3 regions of the Amycolatopsis benzoatilytica AK 16/65 genome follow, and region 1 is predicted to be linked to each of the others. Evidence: riboswitches for the same ligand, from Rfam matches in the RefSeq annotation. Region 1 holds a riboswitch; each other region holds the start of a gene.
The links. Region 1 has a riboswitch for S-adenosylmethionine ahead of AMYBE_RS0117130 (aminotransferase class V-fold PLP-dependent enzyme). Riboswitches for the same ligand answer to the same signal wherever they lie in the genome.
Positions count from the first base shown of each region.

Region 2: it holds a riboswitch for S-adenosylmethionine, as region 1 does, so the genes downstream of both, AMYBE_RS0138455 (methionine ABC transporter ATP-binding protein) here and AMYBE_RS0117130 (aminotransferase class V-fold PLP-dependent enzyme) in region 1, are expected to answer to the same signal.
Region 3: it holds a riboswitch for S-adenosylmethionine, as region 1 does, so the genes downstream of both, thrC (threonine synthase) here and AMYBE_RS0117130 (aminotransferase class V-fold PLP-dependent enzyme) in region 1, are expected to answer to the same signal.

Region 1 is NZ_KB912942.1:3,757,311-3,767,668, reverse strand. It holds gene ileS (isoleucine--tRNA ligase) at 468-3,629, shown strand; gene AMYBE_RS0117145 (penicillin-binding transpeptidase domain-containing protein) at 3,953-5,536, shown strand; gene AMYBE_RS0117140 (ArsR/SmtB family transcription factor) at 5,584-6,279, shown strand; gene AMYBE_RS0117135 (potassium/proton antiporter) at 6,379-7,857, shown strand; SAM riboswitch class IV at 7,955-8,069, shown strand; gene AMYBE_RS0117130 (aminotransferase class V-fold PLP-dependent enzyme) at 8,110-9,447, shown strand; gene lspA (signal peptidase II) at 9,587-10,219, shown strand; gene AMYBE_RS0117120 (RluA family pseudouridine synthase) at 10,216-10,358, shown strand, end outside.
Region 2 is NZ_KB912942.1:8,203,563-8,213,920, forward strand. It holds gene AMYBE_RS0138445 (resuscitation-promoting factor) at 1-976, shown strand, start outside; gene rsmA (16S rRNA (adenine(1518)-N(6)/adenine(1519)-N(6))-dimethyltransferase RsmA) at 1,076-1,918, shown strand; SAM riboswitch class I at 2,640-2,730, shown strand; gene AMYBE_RS0138455 (methionine ABC transporter ATP-binding protein) at 2,946-3,959, shown strand; gene AMYBE_RS0138460 (hypothetical protein) at 4,035-4,559, opposite strand; gene AMYBE_RS0138465 (4-(cytidine 5'-diphospho)-2-C-methyl-D-erythritol kinase) at 4,742-5,710, shown strand; gene AMYBE_RS0138470 (ABC-F family ATP-binding cassette domain-containing protein) at 5,740-7,509, shown strand; gene AMYBE_RS0138475 (fatty acyl-AMP ligase) at 7,804-9,492, shown strand; gene AMYBE_RS0138480 (DivIVA domain-containing protein) at 9,639-10,007, opposite strand; gene pth (aminoacyl-tRNA hydrolase) at 10,189-10,358, opposite strand, start outside.
Region 3 is NZ_KB912942.1:4,124,488-4,134,845, reverse strand. It holds gene AMYBE_RS0118940 (RecQ family ATP-dependent DNA helicase) at 1-515, opposite strand, end outside; gene nadD (nicotinate-nucleotide adenylyltransferase) at 681-1,280, shown strand; gene rsfS (ribosome silencing factor) at 1,326-1,739, shown strand; gene AMYBE_RS0118925 (histidine phosphatase family protein) at 1,736-2,350, shown strand; gene octT (diglucosylglycerate octanoyltransferase) at 2,356-3,084, shown strand; gene AMYBE_RS0118915 (DegV family protein) at 3,089-3,934, shown strand; gene AMYBE_RS46880 (ComEA family DNA-binding protein) at 4,286-5,206, shown strand; gene AMYBE_RS0118905 (ComEC/Rec2 family competence protein) at 5,203-7,575, shown strand; gene thrC (threonine synthase) at 7,601-8,866, opposite strand; SAM riboswitch class I at 8,879-9,012, opposite strand; gene holA (DNA polymerase III subunit delta) at 9,145-10,116, shown strand.

The sequences.
Region 1 (10,358 bases):
AATGTGGCATTGGGTGCTTGTGACGCACCCAATGTGGCATTGGGGCGGTCACGCTGGTTGCGGCAGTCGGGGTTCAGGGGCGGCGGATCGGTTCGGTCGACTCCTGCGAAAGCTGGGTTCCGGCCTCGAAGTGGCCCTCACCGGGCCGGTTGCCCGCGGGGGTTTCCGCCGGCGTCGCCGCCCCGTCCGGGCAACTAGCGCCGGGCAGGCGGAAAGCGGGTTGCGGCGACGGGTTAACCTGGAGTCAGCAAGGCGTCGATCCGGCCATCACCGGGGAGCCTCCGGAAGAACCGGGCGCGAGCCCTCAGTAGAACCGGACGGGTGCGGCCCGTGACAGCCGCCGAACGAGTGGCCCGGGAGCAGTGCGCCGGGCAAACGGGGTGGTACCGCGTGACGCGCGAGCGTTTCGTCCCCGTGTGGGCGGCCGCCGGTCGCCCGTACGAGCGACGAACGCGAGGAGCACCCGGATGTACCCCCAGGCTTCGCCGGGCGGAGAGACCACGGTCCCGTCCCAGCCGTCTTTCCCGGAGCTGGAGAAGAGCGTCCTCGAGTACTGGGAGAGCGACCGGACCTTCCAGGCTTCCATCGACGAGCGCCCGGCCGGTGCGAACGGCGACAACGAGTACGTCTTCTACGACGGCCCGCCCTTCGCCAACGGCCTGCCGCACTACGGGCACCTGCTCACCGGGTACGTGAAGGACATCGTCCCGCGCTACCAGACGATGAAGGGCAAGCACGTCGAGCGCCGGTTCGGCTGGGACACCCACGGCCTGCCCGCGGAACTCGAAGCGATGCGGCAGCTCGGCATCACCGAGACGTCCGAGATCGAAGAGATGGGCATCGCGAAGTTCAACGAGGCTTCGCGCGAGTCCGTGCTGCGCTACACCGACGAGTGGCGCGAGTACGTCACCCGCCAGGCGCGCTGGGTCGACTTCGACAACGACTACAAGACGCTCGACGTCACCTACATGGAGTCGGTGCTCTGGGCGTTCAAACAGTTGTGGGACAAGGGACTCGTCTACGAGGGCTACCGGGTCCTGCCGTACTGCTGGCGCGACGCGACGCCGCTGTCCAACCACGAGCTGGGCATGGACGCGGACGTCTACCGCAACCGGCAGGACCCGGCCGTCACGGTCGGTTTCCGGTTGGAGGGCAACGACAACGAGCTCGACGGCACCTATCTCCTGATCTGGACCACGACGCCGTGGACGCTGCCGTCCAACCTCGCCACCGCGGTGCATCCCGAGGTGCAGTACGTCGTGGTGGAAAGCGACGGCAAGCGCTACCTGCTCGCCGAAGCACGGGTGGCCGCGTATGCCCGCGAGCTCGGCGAGGAGCCGGCCGTCGTCGCGCGCTACACCGGCGAGCAGCTGCTCGGATCCCGTTACGCGCCGCCGTTCCCGTACTTCGTGGGCACGGAGAACGCGCACCGCGTGCTGTCCGCCGACTACGTCACCACCGAGGACGGCACCGGCGTCGTGCACATCGCGCCCGCCTACGGCGCCGAGGACAAGGTGGTCACCGACGCGGCCGGGATCGCCCCGGTGACGCCAGTGGACGACCACGGCAAATTCGACGCCACCGTGCCGGACTACGCCGGCCAGCAGGTGTTCGATGCGAACCCGAACATCGTCAAGGACCTCAAGAACGGCACCGGCGGCGCGCAGCGCCAGGGCGCGGTGCTGCTGCGGCACGAGACCTACGACCACTCGTACCCGCACTGCTGGCGCTGCCGGAACCCGCTGATCTACCGCGCGGTGTCGTCCTGGTTCGTCGCGGTGACGCAGTTCAAGGACCGGATGGTCGAGCTGAACCAGCAGATCACCTGGTACCCGGAGAACGTCAAGGACGGCCAGTTCGGCAAGTGGCTGGAGAACGCCATCGACTGGTCGATCTCCCGCAACCGCTACTTCGGCACGCCGATCCCGGTCTGGCGCTCGGACGACCCGGAGTACCCGCGGATCGACGTCTACGGCTCTCTGGACGAGCTGGAGGCCGACTTCGGCGTGCGGCTGGACAACCTGCACCGGCCCTACATCGACGAGCTGACCCGGCCGAACCCGGACGACCCGACCGGCAAGTCGGTGATGCGCCGGGTGCCGGACGTGCTCGACGTGTGGTTCGACTCGGGCTCGATGCCGTATGCCCAGGTGCACTATCCGTTCGAGAACCGCGAGTGGTTCGAGCACCACTACCCGAGCGACTTCATCGTCGAGTACATCGGGCAGACCCGCGGCTGGTTCTACCTGCTGCACGTGCTCGCCACCGCGCTGTTCGACCGGCCGGCGTTTCGCACCTGCATCTCGCACGGCATCGTGCTCGGCTCCGACGGCCAGAAGATGTCGAAGTCGCTGCGGAACTACCCGGACGTGAACGAAGTCTTCGACCGCGACGGGTCCGACGCGATGCGCTGGTATCTGATGGCGAGCCCGATCCTGCGGGGCGGCAACCTGGTCGTCACCGACCGGGGGATTCGCGACGCGGTGCGCCAGGCCGTGCTGCCGCTGTGGAACTCGTACTACTTCCTGGCCCTGTACGCGAACGCGGACGGCAAGCAGGGGCAGTGGCGGACCGATTCCCAGCACCTGCTGGACCGGTACGTGCTGGCGAAGACGCATGAGCTGGTGACGGACGTCGAGGCCGCGATGGACGGCTACGACATCGCCGGCGCCTGCCAGACGGTGCGGGACTTCCTGGAGGTCCTCACGAACTGGTACGTCCGCCGGTCGCGCGACCGGTTCTGGGCGGGCGAGCAGGACGCGATCGACACCCTGCACACCGTGCTGGAGGTGACCTGCCGGGTCGTCGCGCCGCTGCTGCCGCTCACCACCGAGACGGTGTGGCGCGGGCTGACCGGCGGCCGTTCGGTGCACCTGACCGACTGGCCGAACGCGCTCGACCTGCCTGCCGACGCGGCGCTGGTGACCGCGATGGACAAGGTGCGGCAGGTGGCGTCGTCGGCGCTGGCGCTGCGCAAGGCGAACAAGCTGCGCGTGCGGCTGCCGCTGGCGAAGCTCGTGGTCGCCGCGGAAGACGTCCAGCCGCTGCGCGAATTCACCGACATCCTGCGGGACGAAGTGAACGTGAAGTCGGTGGAGCTGACCACTGACGTCGCCGCGCACGGCACGTTCGAGGTCGCGGTGAACGCGCGGGCGGCCGGGCCGCGTCTCGGCAAGACCGTGCAGCAGGTGATCAAGGCGGTCAAGTCCGGCGACTGGACGACGAACGCGGCCGGCGCGGTCGTGGCGGCGGGCGTCGAACTGGTCGAAGGCGAGTACGACCGGCGCCTGGTCGCGGCCGGCGGCGGCGCGGCGGCGGAACTGCCGGGCGGCGCCGGGCTGGTCGTGCTGGACACCGTGGTGACCGACGAGCTGGCGGCCGAGGGCGTGGTGCGCGACCTGGTTCGCGTCGTGCAGCAGGCCCGTCGGGACGCCGGACTGGAGGTCAGCGACCGGGTGACGCTGACCGTGGACGCGCCGGAAGACGTGGTCGCGGCGGTGCGGACGCACGAGACGTTCGTGGCGGCGGAGACGCTGGCGACGTCGGTGTCGTACGGCGAGGTGACCGAAGGCTTCGACGGCACGGTCGGCGAGGGCGTGAAGGTCCGCGTGGCAGTCGCGAAGGCGTGATGCCGAGCCAGCGCTGAGCGGCAAGTCCGTGAAGGGAACATTGAGGGACTCTGAGTCCCTCAATGTTCCCTTCACGCACACCTGGCCACCACGAGCCGACCTGCTCACCGGAGGCGGCATCGGCGCAAAACCTCCGTATAACGCCCTATACCCCAGCCACCGGTACCGCCATTCCGGTGCCGATCACGAATCGGCGCCGGAAAAGCCGCATTCCCTCCGGTAACGTCCGATCGCGCTCGGCGATGGGCAAGCTGAGTCCAGGGGCGCGGGCGGACCGCGCGGGGCGAGGGGGAACGACGGTGAGTCCTGCCGGAAAAAGAGGCGTGCTGATTGGTGGCGCGCTGGCTGTGGTCGCGATCGTGGTGGCAGCGGTCGTGCTGCTCACCGGCGGGGGATCGACTTCCGCGGCGCCGGGAACCGACGTTTCCGCAGAAGCTTCGCAGGGCCCGGCTGACCCGACCTCGGCGGCGCGCGATTTCCTGCTCGCCTTCGGAAAGCGCGACTCGGTCGAGGCGGGCAAGCTGACCGACGCTCCCGGCGCCGCCGGGCCGGCGATGGACGGCGCCTGGTCGACGCTCCGCCCGAGCACGCTGACCGCCAAGCTCGGCCAGGTCAGCGCGGCGCAGGGCGGCCACGCCACCGCCGGCTACACCTACGACTGGAATCTCGGCGCCGGCCGCGTCTGGACGTACTCGGGCAGCCTCGGCCTCGTCCAGTCGCAGGGCACGTGGCTGGTCCACTGGGTGCCGGCCGTGCTGCATCCGAAGCTGGCCGACGGCGAGCGGCTGGTGCTCGCTTCCTCCGACGTCCCGGCGGTGGTGGACCGCGACGGCAAGCCGCTCATCGTGTCCGGCCCGGCCGGCCTGCACCCGGCGGACGACAAGGCATTCCCGCTGCTGCGTTCGGCGCTCACTTCGCACGGCAAGGCCGCTCAAGCGTTCGCCGTCCAGCGCGTCGACGCCGGCGGCAAACCCGTCGAGACGCTGTTCGGGAACCCGGACGGCGACCAGAAGCCGGCGGTCAGCGGGCTCAGCGCCGCGGTCCAGCGGTCGGCGCAGTCCACGGTCGACGGTTATCCGGGCAAGGCGGTCATCGTCGCCCTCCAACCCTCTAGTGGGGACGTGCTCGCGGTGGCGCAGAACAGCAGCGAAACCAATCCGAAGGCGGCGCTCAGCGGCCAGTACGCACCCGGCTCCACGTTCAAGATCGTCACCGCGACCGCGGCACTGGAGGCCGGGCTGGTCACGCCGGATTCCGAAGTGCCCTGTCCGCTGACCGACCGGATCGGCACGCGGACGCTGTCCAACGAAGGATTCGACCTCGGCACCACCACCGTGCACAGGGCGTTCGCGAAGTCCTGCAACACCACGTTCGGCCGGCTCGCGTCGCAGCTGCCCGCCGACGGGCTGGCGAAGGCGGCCAGCCAGTTCGGGCTCAATGCGGACTTCGCGATCGACGGCGTGCCCACCGAGCTGGGCCGGGTCGACCCGGCGGCCAACGCGGACGAGCAGGTCGAGGACGGCATCGGCCAGGGAAAGGTGCAGGTCAGCCCGATGGGTGCGGCGGTGATGGCGGCGACCGCGGCGTCCGGGCGCACCGTCGTGCCGCGGCTGTGGGCGGACGGCACGAAGGTCAACTCCGGCTACCTCCCGCCGCCGGGCCCGGTGCTGTCGGCGCTGCGCGGCATGATGCGCGAAGTGGTCACCGGCGGCACCGCGACCGGACTGGCGAGGTCCGGCACCGTGTTCGGCAAGACCGGCACCGCGCAGTTCGGGGACGGTGCGGAGGCGCACGGCTGGTTCGTCGGCTACCGCGGCGACCTCGCGTTCGCCATTTTCCTGGAGGGAGCGAACGATTCGAAGCCGGCCGTCCAGCTCGGCGCGCAGTTCCTCGGCGGACTGAGCTAGCCGGCGCTTCGGCCGCGGCCGAACTGTTCGCGCCTTACCGTGGACGGATGGAAACCGTCGCCCTCGCCGAAGTCGCCGCTGTGCTGGCCGATCCGAGCCGCGCGACCATGTGCCTCGCGCTGCTCGACGGCCGCGCCTGGACGGTCGGCGAGCTGGCTGGCGCGGCGCGGATCGCGGTGTCTACGGCCAGCGAGCACGTGACGCGGTTGCAGGACGCCGGATTCGTCGCGCGGGCGAAGCAGGGGCGGCACGCGTACGTGCGACTGGCGAGTCCGCGCGTGGCGGAGCTGATCGAGCATCTGGCTCAGCATGCGGAGCTCAAGCGCCCGGACGGGCTGCGGACGTCGCTTCGGGTGCAGCGGCTGTCGTTCGCTCGCAGCTGTTACGACCACCTCGCCGGGACGCTCGGCGTGGCGCTGCGAGACGGGATGATCGGCCGCGGCCTGATCGACGTGTCGGACGGGCTCTCGCTCACCGACGCCGGCCGGGCGGCGTTCGCCGGCCTCGGCGTCGAGCTGCCGGACCGGCCGCGGCGGCCGATGCTGCGCGACTGTCTGGATTGGACGGAGCGGAGGGAGCACCTGGCCGGGGTGGCGCCGGCGGCGTTGCTGGAGCGGGCGGTGACGGCCGGCTGGCTGACCCGGGACCAGCAGCGCGCGGTCCGGGTCCTGCCCGGCGCGGAGGAGCCTTTCGCGACGCTGGGAGTCGATCTCGCCACTCTGCGCGCAATGCGAGCGTCGTAACACACTCCAGTGGTCCCCCGACCGGTGGTGCGCGGTCGGGAACCGGACGCCGCCTCACTATTCTGGACGCCTGCGGGCGGCCGGGACGGGAGGCGAGGAGTGGACCAACTTCCCTTGCTGTTAGGCGTCGGGGGCCTGGTCCTGCTGGTCTCCGTGGTCGCCGTGCGGGTGTCCATCCGGCTGGGGTTTCCGTCGCTGCTGCTGTACCTCGGGATCGGCGTCGTGCTCGGCGAAGCCGGGTTCGGCATCCGGTTCGACAACCCCGCGCTCACCCAGGCGCTCGGGCTCGCCGCGCTCGTCCTGATCCTCACCGAAGGCGGGCTCACCACGCGCTGGTCCTCGGTGAAAGCCTCGCTGCGGCCCGGAATCATGCTGTCCACAGTGGCCGTGGCGATCAGCATCGCGGTCACCGGCGCGGCGCTGCACTGGCTGCTCGGGCTCGACTGGCGAATGGCGCTGTTGTGGGGTTCGGTTCTCGCGTCCACTGACGCCGCGGCGGTCTTTTCCGTGCTGCGCACGGCCGGCGTTGGAAGACGCCTGGTCGGCGCGCTGGAGCTGGAGTCCGGCATCAACGACGCGCCCGCCTACATCGCGGTGGTGGTGCTCGCGTCCGGGGAAGCGGTCGACTGGTCGCTGCCGCTGCTGGTGATCTACGAACTGCTCACCGGGCTGGCACTGGGCGTCGCCTTCGGCTGGCTGGGCGCGCAAGCGTTGCGCCGCGCCGCTCTTCCGGCGACCGGCCTGTACCCGCTCGCCACGGTGGCGGTCTGCGTGCTCGCCTACTCGTCGGGGCAGCTGGCGCACGCCTCCGGTCTGCTGGCCACCTACGTCGCCGGTCTCGTGCTGGGCAACTCGAAACTGCCGCACCGGTCGGACACGCTGTCGTTCGCCGAAGGGCTCGGCTGGCTCGCGCAGATCGGACTGTTCGTGCTGCTCGGTCTTTTCGCGTCGCCGAGCCGGCTGCTCGAAGCGCTGGTGCCGGGCCTGGTCGCGGGCGCGGTGGTGCTGCTGCTCGCGCGTCCGCTGTCGGTGGTGCTGTCGGTGCTGCCGTTCCGGTTGCCGTGGCGGGACCAAGCATTCCTGTCCTGGGCCGGGCTGCGCGGCGCGGTGCCGATCGTGCTCGCGATGATCCCGCTGTCGCAAGGGGTTCCCGGCGCGGACCGGCTGGTGGACGCGGTGTTCGTCCTCGTCATCGTGCTCACCTTGCTGCAGGGCGCGACGCTCAGCCCGCTCGCCCGGGTGCTCGGGCTGGCGAAATCGGGACAGGCGCAGGAGATCGAGGTCGACGCCGCGCCGCTGGACGAACTCGGCGCGGAGCTGCTGCAGGTGCGCATCCAGAAGGGTTCGAAGCTGCACGGCGTGTACCTGTCCGAACTGCGGCTGCCGGTCGGCGCGACGGTGAGCCTGGTGGTCCGCGGGGGCACCGGGTTCACGCCGCAGAAGACGAGCCGGCTGCAAGTGGGCGATCAGCTCTTGGTGGTCGCGACCGCCGACGTCCGCGACGCCACCGAAGCGCGCATCCGGGCGGTGGACCGGGCGGGCCGGCTCGCGCGCTGGCGCGGGGAGTCCGGCGCCTGATCTCCAGTGTCCATTGTGGATGAACGGGGTGACCGCCGTCTCAGATCACGGGAAGGGGCTGGCTCAGTGCCGGGGTAGTCCGCTATCGTCCGGGTCAGGTCATGAGTGCCAGCGCGAAGCCCCGGCTTGCTGGCCGGCAACCCTCCTACCGCGGTGGGGTGCCCCGGGTGAAGACCAGGCCGGTCGCGCCATGCGGCAGGCAAGCGCGGGCCCCTCGCCGGGGGTCCCCCGGAACGCCGAGGAGGCGTCGTCATGACTCTCGCACTCGACCGGACCACTGCTGTTTACGCTGGTCCCGCCACTGTTCCCGCGGTCGCCGGTGCGGCGCTGCGAGTGCCGCTGGTGACCGGCGGCGACATCGGGTACGCCAACCTCGACCACGCGGCCAGCGCGCCCTGTCTGGACAAGGTCCGCTCGGCGGTCGAGGAGTTCCTGCCCTGGTACGCCAGCGTGCACCGGGGCGCCGGGTTCGCGTCCCAGGTCTCCACCCGGCTGTACGAGCGCACGCGCGACATCCTGCGCCGCTTCGTCGACGCCCGCGCCGGTGACTCGGTGGTCTTCACCCGCAACACCACCGACTCGTTCAACCTGCTGGCGAAAGCGTTGCCGCGCAAGACTTCTGTCGTCGTCTTCGACAGCGAGCACCACGCCGCGCTGCTGCCGTGGCGCGGCCCGAACGTGCGGCGCGTGCAGCTGCCGCGGACCCGGCTCGCCGCGGTGTCCGTTGTGGACGAAGCGCTGGCGGACTGCCCGGAAGGGCCCCGGCTGGTGGTGGTCGCGGGCGCGTCGAACGTGACCGGCGAGCTGCTGCCGGTCGCCGAGATCGCCGCGGTGGCCCGGAAACACGGTGCGCGAGTCGCGCTGGACGCCGCGCAGCTGGCACCGCACCGGCGGATTTCGTTGCGGGAACTGGATGTCGACTACGTCGCGTTGTCCGGGCACAAGCTGTACGCGCCGTTCGGCGCCGGTGCGCTGATCGGACGCAGCGACTGGTTGCGGGCGGCGCAGCCGTACCTGGCGGGCGGGGGTGCGACGAAGCTGGTCACCGAGGAAGCCGTCGTGTGGAACACCGGCGAGGAGCGGCACGAGGCTGGTTCGCCGAACACCGTCGGCGTGTATGCGCTGGGGGTCGCCTGCGAGGAGCTGGCCGCGAGCTGGGATGCCGTGGGCTCGCACGAAGCCGCGCTGCTGGAGCGGCTGCGCAAGGGGCTGGCCGGCCTTCCCGGATGCGCTGAGCTGCGGTTCTTCGATGCTCCGGGGGACCGGGTGGGCACGGTGAGTTTCGTGCTGGACGGGTTTGACCCGGGGTGGCTGGCGGCGGTGCTGTCGGCGGAATACGGGATCGGGGTTCGCGACGGGGCGTTCTGCGCACACGTGGCGACGCGGCGGCTGATCCGGGAGACCGGTGCCGACGGGCAGCAGGCGGTGCGGGTGAGCCTGGGGCTGGGCAGCACTGAGGAACATGTGGACCGCCTGGTGCTTGCGCTGCGGCAGGTCATCGCCCGCGGTGCGCGGTGGGAGTACGCGAAGGCGGACGGGCGGTGGGCTCCGGTGGGAGACCCGCGCGAGCTGCCCCCGTTCTGTTCCTGATCACGCGGCAGGTTGGGCGAGCGGGTCATGCCGTCGATGACGGCCGCTCCGGCGTGGTTCGAGCGACCGGATTAGGCCGGCTCCGCCGGTGCTGCCTGCCGCCGCGACCCGCCCGGGCGCGGACGTGGACAATGGGGGAGTGAGCACCGACCCTTCGCCGTCCGAATCCGAAGTCTCCCCGCCCGTGGACCCGCCCGAGCCGGGGGCGGCCGACACTGCCGCGGCCGAGACCGAAGCGACTGAAGCGCAGGCGCCGAAACGACGGGTCGTCTGGGTGGTGTTCGCCGTCGCGGCGGTGCTCTGGGCCCTCGACCTGCTCACCAAGAACCTCGTGGTGGCGAACCTGGAGGGCCAGCCGCCGAAGCCGATCCTCGGCGGGCTGATCTACCTGCAGGTGATCCGCAACGCGGGCGCGGCGTTCTCCATGGCCACCGGCATGACCTGGGTGCTGGCCCTGATCGCGATCGCCGTCGTGGTCGCGATCGTGTGGATCGCGCGCAGGCTGCGCTCGGTCGGCTGGGCGATCGGCCTCGGCCTGGTCCTCGCCGGCGCGCTCGGCAACCTGACCGACCGGTTCTTCCGCGAACCCGGATTCCTGCGCGGCCACGTCGTGGACTTCATCTCCGCGTTCGTGCCGAACGGGCAGGGCTTCGCGATTTTCAACATCGCCGACTGCGGGATCACCGTCGGCGGCGCGCTGATCGTGCTCCTGTCGCTGCTCGGCCGGGACTACGACGGCACCTCGACGCGCAAGAAGAAGGAAAAGGCGTGAGCGCCCGGATGCTGCCCGTCCCGGACGGGCTCGACGGAATGCGGGTCGACGCCGGGCTGGCCAAGATGCTCGGTCTCTCCCGCACCGCGGTCGCCGAACTGGCCGAGGCGGGCGACGTGCTGCTGGACGGCCGTCCGGC
Region 2 (10,358 bases), 4.4 Mb from region 1:
CACCTTCGGCGGCACTGTCGGCGACGTGCTCAAGGACGCCGGGCTTTCGGTCGGCGAGCACGACGCGCTTTCGCCCTCCCCGCAGGCGGCGGTCGGCGACGGCGGCGTCATCAAGCTCGAGCGCGGCCGCCAGCTGAACCTGGTCGTCGACGGCGTGTCCCGGCCCTCCTGGGTCCGCGCCACCACGCTCGGCGAGGCGATGAACCAGCTCGGCATGGGCAGCATGCTCTCCCAGGGCACCTGGACCTCGATGCCGTCATCCGGCGAACTGCCGCTCGAGGGCTCCACCGTCCAGGTCAAGACCCTCAAGCACATCACGCTGTTCGACGGGGCCAACGCGCCGCGTCAGGTGACCACCAACGCGGTGACCACCAAGGAGTTCGCTTCCGACCTGAAGCTGAACCTCGGCCCGGACGACGCGATCGAGGGCGGCCTCGACGTCGGCCTGAAGAACGGCGCTGAGGTCCACATCAGCCGCATGGGCGTCTCGATGGTCAACCAGGAAGAGACCATCGACCCGAACGTGCAGAAGGTCGACGACCCGACGCTGCTGCAGGGCCAGACCAACGTCGACGACCCGGGCACGCCGGGCACGAAGCTGGTCACCTACAAGGTCACCAAGAAGAACGGCGAAGAGGTCGGCCGCGAGCAGATCTCGGAGAAGATCCTCGTCGCCGCCAAGGACAAGATCATCAAGGTCGGCACCAAGCAGCCCCCGCAGCCGGCGATCGGCGACGGTTCCGCGTGGGACCGCATCGCGCAGTGCGAGTCGGGCGGCAACTGGGCCATCAACTCCGGCAACGGCTACTACGGCGGTCTCCAGTTCGACAAGCAGACCTGGAACGCCTACGGCGGCAGCCAGTACGCGTCGCTGCCCAGCGAGGCCAGCCGCGAGCAGCAGATCGCGGTCGCGGAGAAGGTCCGCGATTCCCGCGGCGGCTACGGCGCTTGGCCGGTCTGCGGCAAGCGCGCCTGAGTTTTCCTCCGTCGGCGGCCGTGAGCTTCGTGCTCGCGGCCGCCGGCGTTTTTCGTGCCGCCTGCTCGGGCCGCCGAGTGCGCTGGGTAGGCTCGTCCGGTGGTGGAACTGCTGGGACCTGCCGAAATCCGCGGGCTGGCCGACGAACTCGACGTCCGGCCGACGAAGAAGCTCGGGCAGAACTTCGTGCACGACCCGAACACGGTTCGCCGCATCGTCGAACTCGGCGGCGTGCAGCCCGGAGACATCGTGCTGGAGGTCGGCCCCGGCCTCGGCTCGCTGACCCTCGGCTTGCTCGCCGCGGGCGCCCAGGTGGTCGCGGTGGAGATCGATCCGGTCCTCGCCGCCAGGTTGCCGCGTACGGCGGCCGAGCGCGCGCCTGAGGCCGCGGAACGGCTGTCTGTGGTCGGAGCGGACGCATTGCGCGTGCGCGCCGCCGACCTGCCCGCGGAACCGGTGTCCCTCGTCGCGAACCTGCCGTACAACGTCGCGGTGCCGGTGGTGCTGCACTTGCTCGCCGAGCTGCCATCGCTGCGCAGTGGCCTCGTGATGGTTCAGACCGAGGTCGCCGATCGGATGGCGGCCGGACCGGGCAGCCGCACCTACGGCGTGCCCAGCGTGAAACTCGCCTGGTACGGCCCGGCCCGCAAGGTGGCCGCGGTGCCGCGTGCGGTGTTCTGGCCAGTCCCGAACGTCGATTCGGCGCTCGTGTCGTTCAGTCGCACCGACCCGGTGTCCGGCGTCGATCGGGAACGGCTCTTCGCGGTGGTCGACGCGGCGTTTTCGCAACGCCGCAAGACCCTCCGGGCCGCGCTGGCGGGCTGGGCCGGTTCGGCCGATCGGGCGGGGGAGCTGCTCGCGGAGGCGGGGATCGACCCGCGGACGCGCGGGGAGCAGCTGGACGTGCACGCGTTCGCCCGGATCGCGGCAGCCAAGTCCTGATCTCGGGCCGCCGAGGGCCGCACGCGCGCCGGCTTCGCCCAGTCCTCGAGTGAAGGTCCGGACGTCGTCCGCCAGGGCGACCGCGCGATCTGTCCCGCTGCGGCCCGCCCGGCTCGGATGCGGCGATGCAGCGGAACCCGCGCGGGTCCCGCCCCGGACTGGTTGCTGGCCTGATGGAATGAGTCCTGGATCTCGCCCATCGTCCAGACATTTATGCGGACATTTCCCGGCAAACACAAAATCGCCTCGCGTCGCGGCAGGCGCGACCGGGGTCACATTGGTTCAACCAGGCTGTCGGCGCGGCTATTCCCGGTCCGCTCGAAGCCCTCGTCCGGCGCACTCGAGAAGGTGCGGGCGGCCTCGGCATCCGGGGGAAGCTCCGGTGGTCGCGAACCGGACTGTTCGGGCCCGTCGAGAGCCGATGGTTCGCCTTGGCGGCCTACCTTCCTCAGCGGCTGGTGCACCCGGCGGCGGACCGAGGTACAGTGAAAAGTTCTGGCTCTTCGGCCGAAATTCCTTGATCCGCAACCGGGTCTGCGTTGTCCACAGTGGATCTCATGATCGCCGTTCGGCAGGGTCTGCCAGGTCGGAGCACTGTTCGGCGGCCGAGGTTCCCGCTCCCGCGAGGCAAGACGGCCGTTCCGGCATGCGGCCGCCACCAGACGTGTGATCTGCATCCGCGTGCTTGCGTTCAGTCCGTGGGATCGGCTTTACTCAGAAGCGTCCATCCCGAGCGACTGAGAGACCTGGCTCGCCGAAGTCGCAGCAACCACCCTCCGCAGGGCAGGTGCTACCGCCAGGACCGATGGAGGCTGTTTCCGATGAAGAGGGTCACCCGCCCGCTCCTGCTGACCCGCCGACGTGTCGTCGACGAAGGTCGCCGCTCGGTATGTGCGTGTCAACGCTCCATGGTCATCGCCTGATCTTTCTTCCGGTCTTTTCTTGCACCGTCCACATCGGACGGTAATTCGATGACGCTTGGCGCGCCCGGAATCGGCGCCGCGCCCGTATGCCATGGAGCCCTTTCGTGATCACCGTCGAAAACGTGTCCAAGTCCTTTCCCTTCCACGGAAACCGTGTCGCCGCGCTGCGTGACGTGAGCGTCGACGTGCAAGCCGGCTCGCTGTTCGGCGTCGTCGGCCCGGCCGGTTCCGGCAAGTCCACCCTCGCCCGGTGCATCGCGCTGCAGGAGCGCCCGGACCGCGGCGTGGTGCGGCTCGACGGCCTCAACACCGCGACGCTGGACGGCAAGCGGCTGCGGGAAATCCGCCGTCAGCTGGGCGTTGTCGGCACCAAGCCGGAGTTGATCGCCGAGCGCACCGTCGCGGGCAACATCGCCAGCCCGCTGGAGCAGCTGGGCGTCGACGGCCCGCAGCGGCGCAGCAAGGTCGGCTCGCTGCTCGACCTGGTCGGCCTCACCGCGCGCGCCGCGCAGAAGCCGGAGGAACTCACCGAAGGCCAGCTCCGCCGCGTCTCGGTCGCCAAGGCTCTCGCCGCCGGCCCGGCGGTGCTGCTGGCCGACGACCCGACCGCGGGCATCGCGCCGGAGGACGCCGGCGCCGTGCTGGCGGTGCTCGACCGGGCCCGCGCCGAGCTGGGCGTGACGATCGTCGTCACCACCCAGGACGCGGACGTGGTCCGCCGGGTCTGCGACGACGTCGCGGTGCTGGACAACGGCGCCCTGGTGGAGCGCGGTTCGGTCCTCGACCTCGTCTCGACGCCGGACAGCTGGACCGCACAGGCGGTGCTGCCGGCCATCGAGACCTCGCGCGCCCAGTCCGCGAAGTACGACCGCGCGGTCGACGTGGTGCTGATCGGCTTCGCGTCGGTGGGCGCACTGCTCCCCGAGGCGGCCAGTCGCTTCGATGTGGAGCTGGCCACCATCGGCGGCGGCCTGACCCGCCTCGGCGACACCCCGATCGCCCGCTTCCGCCTGGGGGTCCGCGGCGAGCGCGCGGACGCCGCGCTGTCCTGGATCGCCGAGCGCGGCGCGCACGTGAGCCAGCCGGCGCGTGGCCCGCAGAGCGTGGTCGCCGCCTGATTTCCGGTTAGCCGCAAGGCATCTCCACCGCGGGCCGCTCCGGATCGGGGCGGTCCGCGGTGCGCTTGTGGCGGGTCAGATTGAGCACGCCAGCCAGATCGAGGCCCCGGTCGGCGCGAGCCAGACGAGGATGCCGAGCAGCAGCTGGCCGGTCAGGGACAGAAATTCGGCGATCAGCACCGCTGTGTACTTGATTCCGGTCCAGATCTCGGCGGAGCGGGTCGCTGTCTCGGCCAGCTCGCGATCCAGCTTCGCCTCCAGCCGGTCCATCGCCGCCTCCGACTCGGCCTGCTCGGGCACGAACTTCAGGGCCGCCCACATCGCCACGACGAAGATCGTCCACGACGACACCACGCCGATCGCGATGATCACGACCCGGGCGGTGCCTGGTCCGCCGATCCCCAGCAGGCCGCCGAGGGCGAGGAACTCGGCCACCGCGGCGAGGGCGAGCGACAACTGCAGCATCACGGCGGTCACGATCCGCCTGCCCTCTCGCGGCGCTCTCGTGAGCTTCGCGGACTTCTCCGCCACTGCGAACGCGATCAGCAGCGTCGGGATGATCTGCGCCGTCGCGGCCCAGAAGTCAGTGGTGATCGGCACGCGGAAAGGATGCCGCAGCCGTCCGGTTCGCGACACTGGTTTCGCCGTATCGGTCTCGGCGGCCGGTATCTCAGGTCAGCTGTACTGGCTATCAGGACATCTGTCCTGCCCGGCGAGTGATCCCGCCCCGGGGTTTTTCTCCTGGTGAGCCCCGGCGGAGCGGCGCCACGTAGGCTGGACAGGTGCTCGCCGTCGTTCCTCCCCCTGTCACCGTCCGGGTCCCGGCCAAGGTCAACCTGCACCTGGCCGTCGGAGACCTGCGATCGGACGGGTTCCACGAGCTGGTGACCGTTTTCCAGGCGCTTTCGCTCACCGACGAGGTGACCGTCGCGGCTACTGACGATCCTGGGCTCGAGGTGTACGGAGAGGGGGAGCGCACGGTCCCCACCGACGGCACCAACCTCGCCTGGCGTGCGGCCCGCGAGCTCGCCGCGTACGCCGGGCGGCCGGATGCGGACGCGCCGAAGGTGCGGGTCGTGCTCCGCAAAGGCATTCCGGTCGCGGGCGGCATGGCCGGCGGCAGCGCCGACGCGGCCGCCGCACTGGTCGGGCTGTCCTCGCTGTGGAAGCTCGACATCACCCGGGACGAACTCGCCACCATCGCCGGCCGCCTCGGCAGCGACGTGCCCTTCGCGCTGTACGGCGGCACCGCGCTCGGCACCGGTCGTGGTGAGCGGCTCGTGCCGGTGCTGGGGCGGCACACCTTCCACTGGGTGCTGGCCTTCGACGAAGAGGGTCTCTCGACGCCCAAGGTGTTCGGCGAGCTCGACCGGTTGCGCGCGGACGGCAAGCCGCCGCGGATCGGCTCGCACACACCGGTCGTCGAGGCGCTCGCGTCCGGCGACCCCCGGCAGCTCGCTCTGCTGCTGGGCAACGACTTGCAAGCCGCGGCCGTGTCGCTGCGGCCGGGCCTGCGCCGCACGCTGCGCGCCGGGGTGAACGCGGGGGCGCTCGCCGGGTGCGTGTCCGGCTCCGGGCCCACTTGCGCGTTCCTGTGCGCGGACGCGGAGACCGCGGTCGAAGTGGCCGCCGAACTGTCCGGTGCGGGGGTGTGCCGCACCGTCCGGGTCGCGCACGGCCCGGTGCCCGGCGCGCGGGTGGTCGGCGGCGACGACGCGCCGCGCAGCGCGCCCCCGCGCGTACACGCCTGAACTATTAGTCCACAGTGGAAAGGATCCGGATGGCCAACCTGGTCAACCTGGAGTCGGTGAGCAAGTCCTACGGCGTGAAGCCGTTGCTGGACAACGTTTCCCTCGGCGTCGCCGCGGGGCAGCGAATCGGCGTCGTCGGGCTCAACGGAGGCGGGAAGACGACGCTGCTCGAAGTCCTTTCCGGACTGAGCGAACCGGATTCCGGCCGGGTCAGCCACGTGCGCGACGTGCGGATGGCGGTCGTCACCCAGCGTACCGAGCTGCCGGTGGGCAGCACCGTCGGCGATGTCGTGCTGCAGCGCTACGGCGCCGAGCACGAATGGGCTGCCGACGCGCGCGTCCGGTCCATTGTGGACGGGCTGGGCATTACCGCGATCGGACTGGATACCTCGACCGCGAACCTGTCCGGCGGAGAGCGCCGCCGGGTCGCGCTGGCCGCCGCGCTCACCGGCGAGCTGGACCTGGTGGTGTTGGACGAGCCGACCAACCACCTGGACATCGAGGGCGTCCGCTGGCTCGCCGACCACCTGCTGAGCCGGCGCATCGCGGTCGTGGTCGTGACCCACGACCGGTGGTTCCTGGACACCGTCGCGAGCCTCACCTGGGAGGTCGCGAACGGCCGGGTCGAGCAGTACGAAGGCGGTTACGCGGACTGGATTTTCGCCCGTGCCGAGCGGGCCCGGCTGGCCGCGACCGCGGAGGAGAAGCGGCAGAACCTGGCGCGCAAGGAACTGGCCTGGCTGCGTCGCGGCCCGCAGGCGCGCTCGTCCAAACCGCGTTACCGCGTCGAGGCGGCCGAGGCGCTGATCGCCGACGTGCCGCCGCCGCGCGATTCCGTCGAGCTGATGGCGTTCGCGAAACGCCGCCTCGGCAAAACGGTGCTGGAACTGGAAGACGTCTCGCTGGCGGTCGGCGAGCGGACTCTGCTCGATCACCTCACCTGGCGGATCGGCCCGGGCGACCGGATCGGTCTGGTCGGCGTGAACGGATCCGGCAAGACCACCCTGCTGAAGCTGCTGGGCGGCGACGTCGAATCGCCGACCGGCCGGCGCGTGCAGGGCAAGACGGTCGCGCTCGCGCATCTGCGCCAGGAGTTGGACGACCTGCCCGCCGATCTTCGCGTGCTGCAAGCGATCGAGCAGGTCGCCGGCCGCGTCGTGTTCGGCAAGCAGGAGATGAGCGCGTCGCAGCTGGGCGAGAAGCTCGGCTTCCCCGCCGCACGGCAGTGGACGCCGGTCGGCGACCTGTCCGGCGGCGAGCGGCGCCGCCTGCAGCTGTGCCGGCTGCTGATGGCCGAGCCGAACGTGCTGCTGCTGGACGAGCCGACGAACGACCTGGACATCGACACTCTGCAGCAGCTGGAAGACCTGCTGGACGGCTGGCCCGGCACGATGGTCGTGGTTTCGCACGACCGGTACCTCGTCGAGCGCGTCTGCGACGCCACGTACGCGCTCTTCGGCGATGGCAACGTCACGCATCTGCCGGGCGGCATCGACGAGTATCTCGACCGGCGCGCGCGGGCCAAGGAAGCCGCGCCGCGTCGTGAGGCACCCGCCCCGGAGAAGACCGAGGCTAAGCGCAGCGCGGCGGAAATCCGCGCGGCGCAGAAGGAATTGGGCCGGCTGGAGCGGCAGCTGGACAAGCTCTCGGCGCGCGAGGAGAAGCTGCACGCCGCGCTGGCCGAAGCCGCGACGGACCCGGAGAAGCTGATCGAGCTGAACACCGAGCTGAAGGGCGTCCTGACGGAAAAGGACGACGTCGAGGCGAAGTGGCTGGAGACCTCCGAACTGGCCGAGTGACAGCGGCGGGACGGGCGAGGTCGCTCCGCAGGGTCGCTGCCGCGGAGGCTTCGCGCGCCTCGTGCTCGGCTTCCTCGGCGACCGTCGCCCGGGGGACAACGCCGCCTCGGTGTGCCCGGGCTTCGCCCCGTGCCCGCGTCCGGTTTCGGCCGCGGCGGGGACCTGCATCGCCGCGGGGACAGATCCGCACGTCGGGTCCGTCCCCGTGTCGTTTCGGGGGCTGCCCGGGCCGGACACTCGCTGTTCACGCCGCCGCGGGCGTGGCCGCGAAAACCGGACAGTAATCTGACCCGCATGAGTCGGTTTGTGGACACTCTCGTCGGAACTGCGGCGGACCGGGGCCAGCGGCGCGGCATGGTGACCGGGGAGCCCAAGGAGCCGGTCCGCCGGACCTGGGCGCAGGTGCACGAGGAAGCGCGCCGGATCGCAGGCGGACTGGTGGCCGGCGGTCTCGCGCCGGGCAGCGCGGTGGGTGTTCTCGCCGCCGCGCCGGCGCTGATCGCGCCGACCGTACAGGCGGTGTGGCTGGCCGGCGGCAGCGTCACCATGCTGCACCAGCCGACGCCGCGGACCGACCTCGCCGAATGGGCCGAGGACACGGTGAAGGTGCTCGGCATGATCGGGGCCGAGCTCGTAGTGCTGGGCGAGCCGTTCGACCAGCTCGCCCCGGTGCTCGCCGAGAAGGGCATCCGCTACCGGCTGATCGCGGAGCTGGCCGCGGCCGAGCCGCTGGCCGAGATCGTGCCGACGGAGGAAGGCGACACCGCGCTGCTGCAGCTGACCAGCGGGTCGACCGCGGACCCGAAGGCGGTGCGGATCACCTACGGCAACCTCTACACCAACGTCAAGGCGATGGTCGACCGCGCCGAGTTCGACTTCGACACCGACGTGATGGTGTCCTGGCTGCCGACCTTCCACGACATGGGCATGGTCGGCTTCCTGACCGTGCCGATGACGTTCGGGGTCGAACTGGTCAAGATCACCCCGGTCGAATTTCTGACCGGCCCCTTGATCTGGCCGGAGCTGATCAGCAAGTACCACGGCACGACGACGGCCGCGCCGAACTTCGCGTACGCGATCGTCGGCAAGCGGATGGCGCGAGTCGAGGACGACAACGCCTATGACCTGTCGAAGCTGCGCATCGCGCTGAACGGCGCGGAGCCGATCGACGAGACGGCCGTGCAGACGTTCGTGGACGCCGGCAAGCGGTTCAAGATGCCGCCGGAGTGCGTGTTCCCGGCGTACGGCATGGCCGAGGCGACGTTGGCGGTGTCGTTCGCGCCGCTGTTCACCGGGCTGACCCTGGACTTCGTCGAGGCATACGCGCTGGAAGCGGACAACCGGGCCGTTCCGGTGCCGGAAGGAGATCCGCGCCGCGGCACCGACGAGGTTCGCTCGTTCGCGCTGCTCGGGCGGCCGCTGGACGGGCTGGAAGCCGACATCGTGGACGATTCCGGGACGGTGCTGGGCGATCGGCAGGTCGGCGAGATCCGGCTGCGCGGCGAGGCGGTCACGCCGGGGTACCTGACCGTCGACGGTCCGCTGGCCACCCAGGGACCGGACGGCTGGATGAAGACCGGGGACCTCGGGTACCTGGTCGACGGCCAGATCGTGATCTGCGGACGGCGCAAGGACGTCATCATCATGGGCGGCCGGAACCTGTACCCGACCGACATCGAACGAGCAGCGGGTTCGGTGAACGGGGTTCGGGCGGGGAACGCCGTGGCGGTCCGCTTGGACGCGGGATCGCGCCGGGAACGCTTCGCGGTGGTGGTGGAGTCCAAGCTGGCTGGCGACGCGGCGGAGGAAGCACGGCTGAGCAAGGAGATCGCGGCGCGGGTCCGGGACGCGGTGGACATGCGCCCGTTCGCGGTCGTGGTGCTGCCGGCCGGGTCGCTGCCGAAGACGCCGTCGGGGAAGGTGAAGCGGGCGGCTACCGCGGTGCAGTACGCGGAGAAGATCGCTCGGAACGCCGAATCGTAAGGCTGCGCTTCCGGCCCGACTGCCGCGGTGGTGTCCGGCCTCCAGCGGCTGAGTCCGTGAAGGGCCCCTTGAGGGAATCTAAGTCCCTCAAGGGGCCTTCACGGACTGGCCAGGGGCCTACCGGCGAACTGTCGCCAGCGGTCGAATCAGAGCTCGGACAACCGCTCCGCGGGCGCGTCCGCCGCCGCTGGCCGGGCGGCTCGCTCCAGCATCGCCTGGCCCGGTCCCCGGCTGCCGGGGATCATCGGCGCGCGCCGGCCGGACAGGTCCGCCAGCTGAGCCTCCACTTCGTCCAGGAACTGGTCGACCTCGCGTTCGTCGTAGCCGCGCTTGCCGATCAGCGGCTTGGAGAACAGCACGTGGTGGACCTCGGCGGCGGTGAGGTCGTCCTCGTCGGCGATCGTCTTCGCGATACGCCGGACGAAGTCGTCGACCTCGTGCTTGGCGTAGCCGCGGCGGCCGATCGGGGCGTTACCGAAGGCGACCTCGGCGAGGTCCTCGGCGGTGAACGACATGGACATTCTCCGATTCAGGGTCGGGGGGTGCTGCGAACTCCTGAATCCGTCCTAACCGGTGCCGAGTACTCCGGGAAGACCACGGCCGCGTGGACGACTCGATCAGGGAAGAGAATGCCGCCCATCGAGTGAGAAAAGCATCACGCAGAGCACTTGGCGCTCACTCACTAGAACAACAACGTCAGCCGGCGTGGAATTCGTTCTGCGCGGCGGCCAGGCCCTTCGACACCAGCGCCTCGACGGCGTCCGCGCACCGGTCGATCTCGAACGGGAGCTCCTTGCGCTCGACCGTCGAAAAGTCCTTCAACACGAAATCCGCCGGATCCTGCCTGCCGGGCGGGCGGCCGATGC
Region 3 (10,358 bases), 370 kb from region 1:
AGCCGCCGGTAGTCCGGCCGGAAGTCGTGGCCCCAGTCGGAAATGCAGTGCGCCTCGTCCACCACCAGCAGGCCGGCTCCGGCGGTGAGCTTCGGCAGCACGCTGTCCCGGAAATCGGGGTTGTTCAGCCGCTCCGGGCTGACCAGCAGCACGTCCACCTCGCCGGCCGCCACCGCCGCCTGGACCTGGTCCCACTCCTGCGCGTTGGCCGAGTTGATCGTGGCCGCGTGGATCCCCGCCCGGGCGGCAGCGGAGATCTGGTTGCGCATCAGCGCCAGCAGCGGCGACACGATGACCGTCGGCCCCGCTCCTTGTTCTCGGAGCAGCGCGGTGGCCAGGAAGTACACCGCCGACTTGCCCCAGCCGGTGCGCTGCACGACCAGGGCGCGCCGATGGTGCGCGACCAGTGCCTCGATGGCGGTCCACTGGTCCTCGCGGAGGGTGGCGGTGTCTCCGGCGAGCGCGCGCAGCAGGGCCTCGGCGCGGGTCCGGAGAGCTTCGGTGGCGTTGTCCACGCAACCACGTCTACCCCATCCCCCCGACAATTCCGGACCGGCCCGGGTCAGAACGGACAGTTTCCGACCGAAACAGAGAGTTATGTGACTCAAGTCACATCAATGACCTAGGTCGCAGCCGCGGCGGGAGGCCCGCGCACGCCCGCGCGTATAGGCTCACCGGCTATGTCACCACGCCGGATCGGGGTCATGGGCGGGACCTTCGACCCCGTGCACCACGGCCACCTCGTCGCGGCCAGCGAGGTCCAGTCGCGGTTCGCGCTCGACGAGGTCATCTTCGTGCCCACCGGGCAGCCGTGGCAGAAGTCCAGCCGCCGGGTCACCCGCGCCGAGGACCGCTACCTGATGACGGTCATCGCGACCGCCTCCAACCCGGTCTTCTCGGTCAGCCGGGTGGACATCGACCGCGGCGGGCAAACCTACACCGTCGACACGCTCCGGGACCTGCACGAGGAGTACCCGGACGACGAGCTGTTCTTCATCACCGGCGCGGACGCCCTCGAACAGATCCTGACCTGGCACAAGGCCGACGAGCTGTTCGACTTCGCGCATTTCATCGGCGTCACCCGCCCCGGCTACCGGCTCAACTCGCACCACCTGCCGAGCGGCAAGGTCAGCCTGGTCGAGGTCACCGCGATGGCGATTTCGTCCACCGGCTGCCGCGAACGCGTCGAGCGCGGCGAGCCGGTGTGGTACCTCGTTCCCGACGGCGTGGTGCGCTACATCGCCAAGAAGGACCTCTACCGCAAGGACGCCGGAGGCTGACCGGGTACCCTCGTTCGGGCATCCCCCCGAATCTGAAGGAGCACTGTGGCAGCGACGGCCGAGGCACGTAATCTGGCGGTGGCGGCCGCGCACGCGGCAGCGGACAAGCTGGCCAGCGACGTGGTCGTCCTGGACGTGTCCGAGCAGCTGGTGATCACCGACGCCTTCGTCATCGCCTCCGCGGCGAACGAACGGCAGGTCGGCGCGATCGTCGACAACGTGGAGGAGAAGCTCCGCCTGGACGGTCACAAGCCGGTCCGGCGCGAAGGCGCCCGCGAGGGCCGCTGGGTGCTGCTCGACTACGTCGACGTCGTCGTCCACGTGCAGCACGCCGAGGAGCGCTCGTTCTACGGACTCGAGCGGCTGTGGAAGGACTGCCCGCGGATCGAGGTCGAAGGGCTCGCGACGGTGCCCGCCGCCGACGACACTGCCGACGACGCGGACGGTCTGGAGGCGTGAGCCCGCGGCGGCTGCTGCTCTGGCGGCACGGCGAGACGGACTACAACGCCGCCGGCCGCATGCAGGGACACCTCGACTCCGCGCTGACTTCGGTCGGCTGGAATCAGGCGCGGTTCGCGGTCCCGGCGCTCGCCCGGTACGCGCCGGAGCTGGTGATCGCGTCCGATCTGCACCGCGCCACCGACACCGCGACTGTGCTCACCGAAGCGATCGGCGTGCCGTTGCGGATCGACAAGCGGCTGCGCGAGACGCATCTCGGCGAGTGGCAGGGCATGACCGGTGCCGAGGTCGACGCGGACTACCCGGGTGCCCGCACGCTGTGGCGTTCGGACGCCGCGTGGGCGCCGCCCGGCGGCGAATCTCGGGTCGAGGTAGCCGAACGTGCCGCCGAGGTGGTCGACGACCTGATGCAGCCGAACTCCGACGCCGGCGAATCCGTGCTGCTCGCCTCGCACGGCGGGCTGATCCTCGCGCTCACCGCGAAGCTGCTCGGGCTGCCGGTCGAGGTCTGGCCTTCGCTCGGCGGGATCATGAACTGCCACTGGGTCGACCTCGTCCACCGCGACGGCAAGTGGCGGCTGCACGCGTACAACGCGGGCATCACCGGCTGACCCCGATGGGCCCTCAGCTGCTCGTTTTCGGGGATTCGCTCTGCTTCCACGGTCCCGAAGGCCCGTGCGCGGCCGACGACTCGCGGCTCTGGCCGAACGTCGCGGCGAACGCGCTCTCCGGGCAGGCCGACCTCGTCGCTGGCATCGGCTGGACCGCGCGCGATCTGTGGTGGTCTCTCACCGGAGACCCGCGCGTCTGGGCGGACCTGCGGCGGGCAGACGCTGTCGTGTTCGCTGTGGGCAGCATGGACACCCTGCCGTCGCCGTTGCCGACGTACTTGCGACAGGGCCTTCGCTACCTTCGCCCCGAGGGTGTGCGTCGCGTCGTACGCGGTGCCTATCTCGCCGCGCAGCCACGGTTGTCCGTAGCACTGCGCGGGCGGCCCAGGGTGCTGCCTGCGCGGCTGAGTGTGAGCTACCTCGATCAGTCCGTCGAAGCGCTGCGCGCCCTGCGGCCTGAGTTGCCAGTGATCGGGATGCTGCCATCAGTGCACCGCGCGGAGGCGTACGGCAGGGTACACACTGGACGCGCCGAAGCGGCTTCGGCGATCGCTTCGTGGGCCGCGCGCCGCGAAGTGCCGTTGCTCGACACGCCCGGCGTGGTTGGCGAACATGTCTTGAGCGGCGCGGGAAATCCCGACGGAATGCACTGGGGATGGGCCGGGCACGAGGCAGTCGGCACGGCGATAGCCAAGCTGGTTGCGCCGCGCCTGGGCGCTGGCGACGTAGGCTGATTACGTGTCGGTCGCCGTGGTCACGGATTCCACCGCGCACCTGCCCGAAGGCTTCGCCGAGCGGCACGCGGTGCGGGTGGTGCCCCTGCATGTCCTGGTAGAAGGCGTCTGCTCGCTCGACGGGGTCGAGATAGGCCCGGCCGCCCTCGCGGAAGCGCTGGGAGAACGGAAGAACGTCACCACTTCCCGGCCGACCCCGGCCGAGTTCGCGACCGCCTTTCGCGCGGCTCTCGACGACGGCGCCGACGCGGTCGTGTCCGTGCACCTGTCCCGCGAGCTGTCCGGCACCTGGGAAGCCGCGGTGCTGGCGGCCGAAGAAGTCGGCTCCGACCGGGTCCGGGTCGTCGATTCCCGAACCACGGCGATGGGCCTGGGCTTCGCTGCCCTGCACGCGGCTGACGCCGCCGCCAGCGGCGCCAGCCCGGCCGAGGTGGAAGCTGCCGCGGTGGCGGCGGCCGAACGGTCCTCGACGCTGTTCGTGGTCGAGACGCTGGAACACCTGCGCCGCGGCGGCCGGATCGGCTCCGCGGCGGCGCTGCTCGGCACCGCGCTGGCGGTGAAACCGGTGCTGCACATGTCCGAGGGTCGCATCCTGCCGCTGGAGAAGGTCCGCACGATGAACCGGGCGATCGGACGACTGGTGGAGCTGTCGGTGAAGGCGGCGGGCACTGGGCCGGTCGAGCTGGCGGTGCACCATCTCGCTTCGCCGGAACGAGCCGTCGAACTCGCCAACCGGCTGGAGGAAGCCGTTCCGGGATGTGCCGGCGGGTGCGTGGTGTCGGAGCTCGGCGCGGTCATCGGCGCGCATACCGGGCCGGGGGTGCTCGGCGTCGTCGTGCAGCGCGCCTAGCCGGGTTTCCGATCGCGCGTTTCGCCGCCGGACGACGTCGGCGCGCAACGCGGTCCGGGCAGCAGAACGCCTGTGGGACAACGTGTTCCGGGTCGAGTCGAACCGCAGTGCGCAGTTCAGCGACCGGCAGTTCCCTGCCGGTCGTGCGGAATCGGTGTTTCGCTCGCGAGCCAGTCCGGAGGCGTGCCCGCTGCCGCCCGGCGCGGCGGAACCGGTCAGTATGACTGCGCACCCCGACGAAATCCGGGCGGACGGCGGCCTCGCCGCCGAGTTGTCCCCAAGGCGTCCGCCTGTCCACAGATTCCGCCGCGGCCCTCGCCGCGGGTCCGATCGGCACCTAGTTTCGATCGTGTGTTCGAGCAGTCCGCCCGGGATCCGGGCACTCCCGTCAACGCCAGGCTCTCCTGGCTGGCCGACCAGCTGGCCGTGGTTCCGCGTCTCGCCGGACCCGGTCGCCGGTCGGTGCGTCGCCGGCTGGGCGGTGCCTGGTCCGCTCGGCGACCCGCGGCAGAACTCGGAGGAGAGCCGATCGCCACCGAAGGGAACAGCTCGTTGCCGGGGATGGCGGACCGACCGCGACCGGCTGCCGCGCAGAGCCGGTTGCTCGGGGGCAAAGCAGTACGCAGCTGGATGCCCGACGGCGGCCGGCGTCGGCTCGCGCAACGCTGGCTGCCCGGCGGTGCAGCAAGCCTGCTGGCCCACCGGGGCGTCATGGTCGCGTTGGCGTTGCTGGCCGCCGCTGCCGTCGTCGTCGGCGGCCTTGCCTTCTTCGGTCCCTCACCAGCAGCAGAGGTCGCGCCTTCTCTTCCAGCGGCTCGCGCGCAGGTGCCGACCGCCGCGAAACCGGCGGCCGGCGACAAGCTGGTGATCAGCGTCGTCGGGCTGGTGCGCTCGCCCGGACTCGTCACCGTGCCCTCCGGCTCGCGGGTCGCCGACGCGCTGCGCGCCGCCGGCGGCGCGAATCCCGGCGTCGACCTGACCGCGCTGAACCTCGCCCGCAAACTGGCCGACGGCGAACAGTTGGCGGTGGGAATCCCGGCCGCGCAAGCGGCCCCGGCCGGTGCCGGAGCCGCGGCCAGCAAGATCGATCTGAACGCGGCGACCGCCGAACAACTCGACACCCTTCCGGGTGTCGGCGAGGTCACCGCCCGGCGGATCGTCGACTGGCGCACCCAGCACGGCGGCTTCTCCAGTGTCGAGCAGCTCCGCGACGTCGACGGCATCGGCGAAAGCAAGTTCCAGAAACTGCGCGAGCAGGTGACGGCCGGATGACGGCGGAGGCGGCGGCACCGCGCCGGCACGACCTCCGGCTGGTCCCGGCGGCGATCGCCGGCTGGGCGGCCACACTGGCCGGTCTCCGGCTCGGCTGGGGGGCAGCGACGGCGATCGGGGCGGCGGCAGTGGTTGTCTCGCTGGTGTTCCTGGTTCGCGGTCGGGGACGGTACGTCGGCGCCGGGGGAGCGTTGTTGCTCGTCGGACTCGCCGCCGCGCTGCCGACCGCGCTGCGTATTCACCAGGCCGATGCCGATCCGCTCGCGGCCGCCGCGGTGCACGGCGCGACCGCGGCGCTGCGGATCGAGATCAGCGAACGTCCACGGCCGATTCGGCAATCCGGCTACGCCGACCAGCAAGCCGGTGCTCGCTCGGTGGCGATCCCTGCGCACGTCCGAGCGGCCACAGTGGACAGTCGGCAGGTCGATTCGGCCGGCCGGGTCGTGCTGTTGGCCCCGGTAACGGGCTGGAGCACGTTGCTGCCAGGTCAAGAGGTGACAGCGACTGGCCGGCTGATGCCGGCGCGCGGCGGCGAGCTGACTGCAGCAGTCTTGTCCGTCCGCGCAGCGCCGCGCGACGTGGGCGCAGCACCGTGGTGGCAGCGTGCGGCGGCGACCTTGCGGAACAGCCTGCATTCGTTGTGCGCGGTATTGCCCGAAGAACCGGCCGGGCTGGTGCCGGGGCTGGTCCTGGGCGACACGAGCGCGTTGCCGCACCAGGTCGAGAACGAGTTCGTTGCCTCCGGGCTCACTCACCTGATGGCCGTCAGCGGAGGAAACCTGGTGGTCGTCGGAGGCGCGGTGCTGCTGCTGTGCCGGGCGTTGCGTGCCGGACCAAGGCTCTCCGCCGTCGCGGCCGGGCTGTCGTTGGCAAGCTTCTTGATCTTGGTCGGTCCCGAACCGAGCGTAGTGCGAGCCGGCGTGATGGGTGGCATCGGCTTGCTCGCGCTTGCGCTCGGCCGTCGCGGTTCCGCTTTGCCGGCTCTGGCGTTCGCGGTGTGCGTGCTGGTGGCCTGGGACCCGGCGATGGCGGCGAATTTCGGGTTCGCCTTGTCGGTCCTCGCCACCGCGGGGCTGGTGCTGCTCGCGCCGCGCTGGGCGGAGTCGTTGACGCGGAAGGGAGTTCCGCCAGGATACGCGGAGGGGCTTGCCGTGCCGCTGGCCGCGTTCGTGGTCACCGTACCGGTTATCGCCGGCATGGCGGGCACCGTCAGCCTGGTCTCGGTGGTCACCAATGTCCTTGCCGCACCGGTGGTTGCGCCGGTGACCGTGCTGGGCGTGCTGGCGACCGCCGCCGGGCCGTGGTGGCCGGGCGCCGGGCACCTCCTGGTCCGGCTGGCGGAACCGGAGGCGCAATGGCTGATCCTGGTCGCCCGGCACGGCGCGAGAGCGCCCGGCGCGGTGCTGACGTGGCCCGGCGGCTGGTGGGGCGGGCTGTGCGCGGCCGGCTTGCTGGCGGTCGTCGTGGTGGCGTTGCGGTTCCGCCGGATCCGGCTGCTGATCGCGCTCGGCCTGGTTGTGGTGCTGCTGACCGTCGTGCCCGTCAAGGTGCTGAAGCCCGGGTGGCCGCCCGAAGGCTGGGCGATGGTGGAGTGCGACGTCGGACAGGGCGACGCGGTCGTGCTCGCGACATCCGAACCCGGCCGGGCGGTAGTGATCGACACCGGGCCGGAGCCGGGACCGGTCGACGAATGCTTGCGGCGGCTGGGTGTCGAGCGGGTGCCGCTGCTGGTGCTGAGCCATCTGCACGCCGACCACATCGGCGGACTGGAGTCGGTGTTCGACGGGCGGGCAATCGGCGCGATCGCGATCGGGCCCGGACGGGCGCCTGCTTGGGCGTGGCAGCAGGTTTCCGGTGCGGCGAAAACCCGCGGGGTGCCGTTGGTGCAGTTGAGCGCCGGTCAGCGGTTGGCGTGGCCGGGACTGTCGCTGGACGTGCTCGGCCCGCGCTACGCCACTTCGCGGGCACCGGCTCTGCAGGACGGGACGATGATCAACAACAGCTCAGTCGTCCTGCGCGCGGACACGTCGGCCGGCCGGATCTTGCTGACCGGAGACGTCGAGCTGGCCGCGCAGGCGGACCTGCTCGCCGAGGGCGTCGACGTGCAAGCCGACGTGCTGAAGGTGCCGCACCACGGGTCGCGGTACTCGCTGCCGCAGTTCCTTGCCGCGGTGCGGCCGCGGACCGCGTTGATCAGCGTGGGCGCGGGCAACGGATACGGACACCCGAGCAAGTCCACAATGGACGTACTGCGGGTTATGGGCGTCCTCGTGACCCGGACGGATCTGGACGGGGACACCGCGGTGCTGCCGAGCGGCGGCGGTCCGGCGGTGGCGCGCCGAGGCGAGCCGCGAGGTCCGCCGCGGTAGGCGCGCCGGACCCCGCGCCGGCGCGTCAGTAACCGAGCGCCTTGGCGACTGCTTCGGCGGACGGCGGCACGGTGGCCTTCGGGCCGACGTGATTCTCGACCGCGTCGAGGGTCTTCAGGCCGTCGCCGGTGATGAGCAGGACGGTGTCGGCTTCCGGGTCGAGCTTGCCGGCTTCGATGAGCTTCTTCGCCGTCGCGACGGTGACGCCGCCGGCGGTCTCGGTGAAGATGCCTTCGGTGCGGGCCAGCAGCCGGATGCCTTCGACGACCTCTTCGTCGGTGACGTCCTCGATCGCGCCGCCGGTGCGGTTGACCACGTCGAGCACGTACGGGCCGTCGGCCGGGTTGCCGATCGCGAGAGAGCGGGCGATGGTGTCCGGCTTGACCGGCTGGACCACGTCGTGGCCGTTGCGGAACGCGGTGGAGACCGGCGAGCAGCCGGTGGCCTGCGCGCCGAACACCTTGTACGGGCTGGCGTCCACCAGGCCGAGCTGGCCGAGTTCGCGGAAGCCCTTGTCCACCTTGGTGAGCTGGGAGCCGGAGGCGATCGGCACGACGATCTGTTCCGGAATGCGCCAGCCGAGCTGCTCGGCGACCTCGTAGGCGAGCGTCTTCGAGCCCTCGGAGTAGTACGGGCGGACGTTGACGTTCACGAACGCCCACGTCTCGTGCTCGGCCGCCAGTTCGGTGGCGAGCCGGTTCACGTCGTCGTAATTGCCGTCGACGGCGATCAGGTCGCCGTCGTAGACCGCGGTGGTGAGGATCTTGGCGCGCTCGAGGCTCTTCGGGATCAGCACGACCGACCGCCAGCCGGCGCGGGCCGCGGCGGCGGCCGTCGCGTTGGCCAGGTTGCCGGTCGACGGACACGCGAGGACCTCGAAGCCGAACTCGCGGGCGGCCGCCAGGGCGACGGCGACCACGCGGTCCTTGAACGAGTGCGTCGGGTTGCCGGTGTCGTCCTTGACCCACAGGTTCTTCAGGCCGAGCGCCTTGGCCAGCCGGTCGGCACGCACCAACCGGGTGCAGCCGGGCTCGGTGTTCGGGGTCTCCTCGACTGTCGAGGGGACGGGAAGGAGTTTCTTGTAGCGCCAGATGTTGCGCGGTCCGGCCTCGATGTCCTCGCGGCGGACGCGGCCGAAGTCGTAGGCGACCTCGAGCGGCGAGAAGTCTTCGGCGGAGACGAACTCCGGGGCGAGCGGCTGCCGGTGGCCCTCTTCCTTCGACACCAGTTCGACAGCCGGACCGAGGTCGAGCGTCTTGTTGGCGGAGGTGGTGCGGAGGGTTGCAGTCATCGCGAGGTTCCTTCCTCATCTGCCCCGCCGAAGCGGGCCGGAATTGGCACCGTGGTCGTCAGCTATTCCGCGATCGCGGAATGACAGGCTGTACGCCGGTTGCCGGGGCTTCGTCGGGCCGTTCCCTCTGCCCCTCTGGATGAGCGGTATTCGATTGTCGGAGCGCCCGCCGGGCGCGTCCTCGGGTACACCGTACGACATGGTGATCGGCTCGTGCCATGGAGGCGGCCCACATCACCGGGGCGGGCGGACCGGCGGCCGGGTGAGAGGATGGCCGGGTGACCACCGCACCCGCGCCGCTGCACCTCGTCACGGGCGAGGAAGAACTGCTCATCGAACGGGCCGTGCGCGCCGCGCTCGACGCGGCGAAGGCAGCGGACCCGACGGCCGACCTCACGCGGATGCGGGTGTCCGATCTCACACCGCCGCTGCTGGCCGAGCTGGTGAGCCCGTCGCTGTTCGCCGAGGGGCGCGTGATCGTGCTCGAGTCGGCGCAGGACATCTCGCAGGAGCTGTCCGACGCGGTGCTGGCCTACCTCAAGGCGCCGGCCGAGGGCATCGTCCTGGTGGTCGTGCACAGCGGCGGCGGGCGCAGCAAAGCGGCGAAAGCCTTGCCGGGCGCACTGAAAAAGTCCGGCGCGGAGATCACCGAGTGCCCGAAGCTCACCAAGCCGGCCGAGCGCGAGGCGTTCGTCCGCAACGAGGTGCGCCGGGCGGGCGGCAAGATCGACGGAGCGGGGCTGCTGGCCCTGCTCGATTCGGTCGGCTCCGACCTGCGCGAACTCTCGTCGGCGGCGACCCAGCTGGTGGCCGACACCGGGGGAGCGATCGACGAGCAGGCGGTCCGCCGCTACCACACCGGCCGCGCCGACGTGACCGGCTTCGCGGTCGCCGAAAAGGCCGTGGCGGGCGACCGGGCGGCGGCGCTGGAATCACTGCGCTGGGCGATGCAACTAGGCGTTCCGCACGTGCTGGTGGCCGACGCGCTCGCCGACGCGGTCCGCACGATCGCCCGGGTTTCCGCCGCCGGACGCGGCAATCCGAACCAGATGGCGGGCGAGCTGGGAATGCCGCCGTGGAAGATCCGGAAGGCGCAGGGCCAGTCGCGCGGCTGGGGCGCGGACGGCCTTGCCGAGGCGATGCGCATCGTGGCGCGGCTCAACGCGGACGTGAAGGGCGCGGCGGCGGACTCGAACTACGCACTGCAGCGGGCGGTGCTGGACGTGGTCGCGGCCAAGGGCGACCGCTGATCCTGCCGCGGCCGGGGCTGCACGCTCCGCGTACAGAACTGCCAGGGTCGGCCGTCCGGGGAGGGGAGTGGGGCCGCCTGCCCGGCGGGGCTTGACGTCCCCAGCGTGGCTGTCGAGGTTCGCCGGGAGGACAGCCGTTGGCCTGACAGCGGGTTGGCCGTCCCGCGGGCTGGTCCGGCTGCCGTGCCCGAAATAGAGGCGGCGGAATCCGCTGCCTGGCACCGAATTCCCGCTGACGCCCC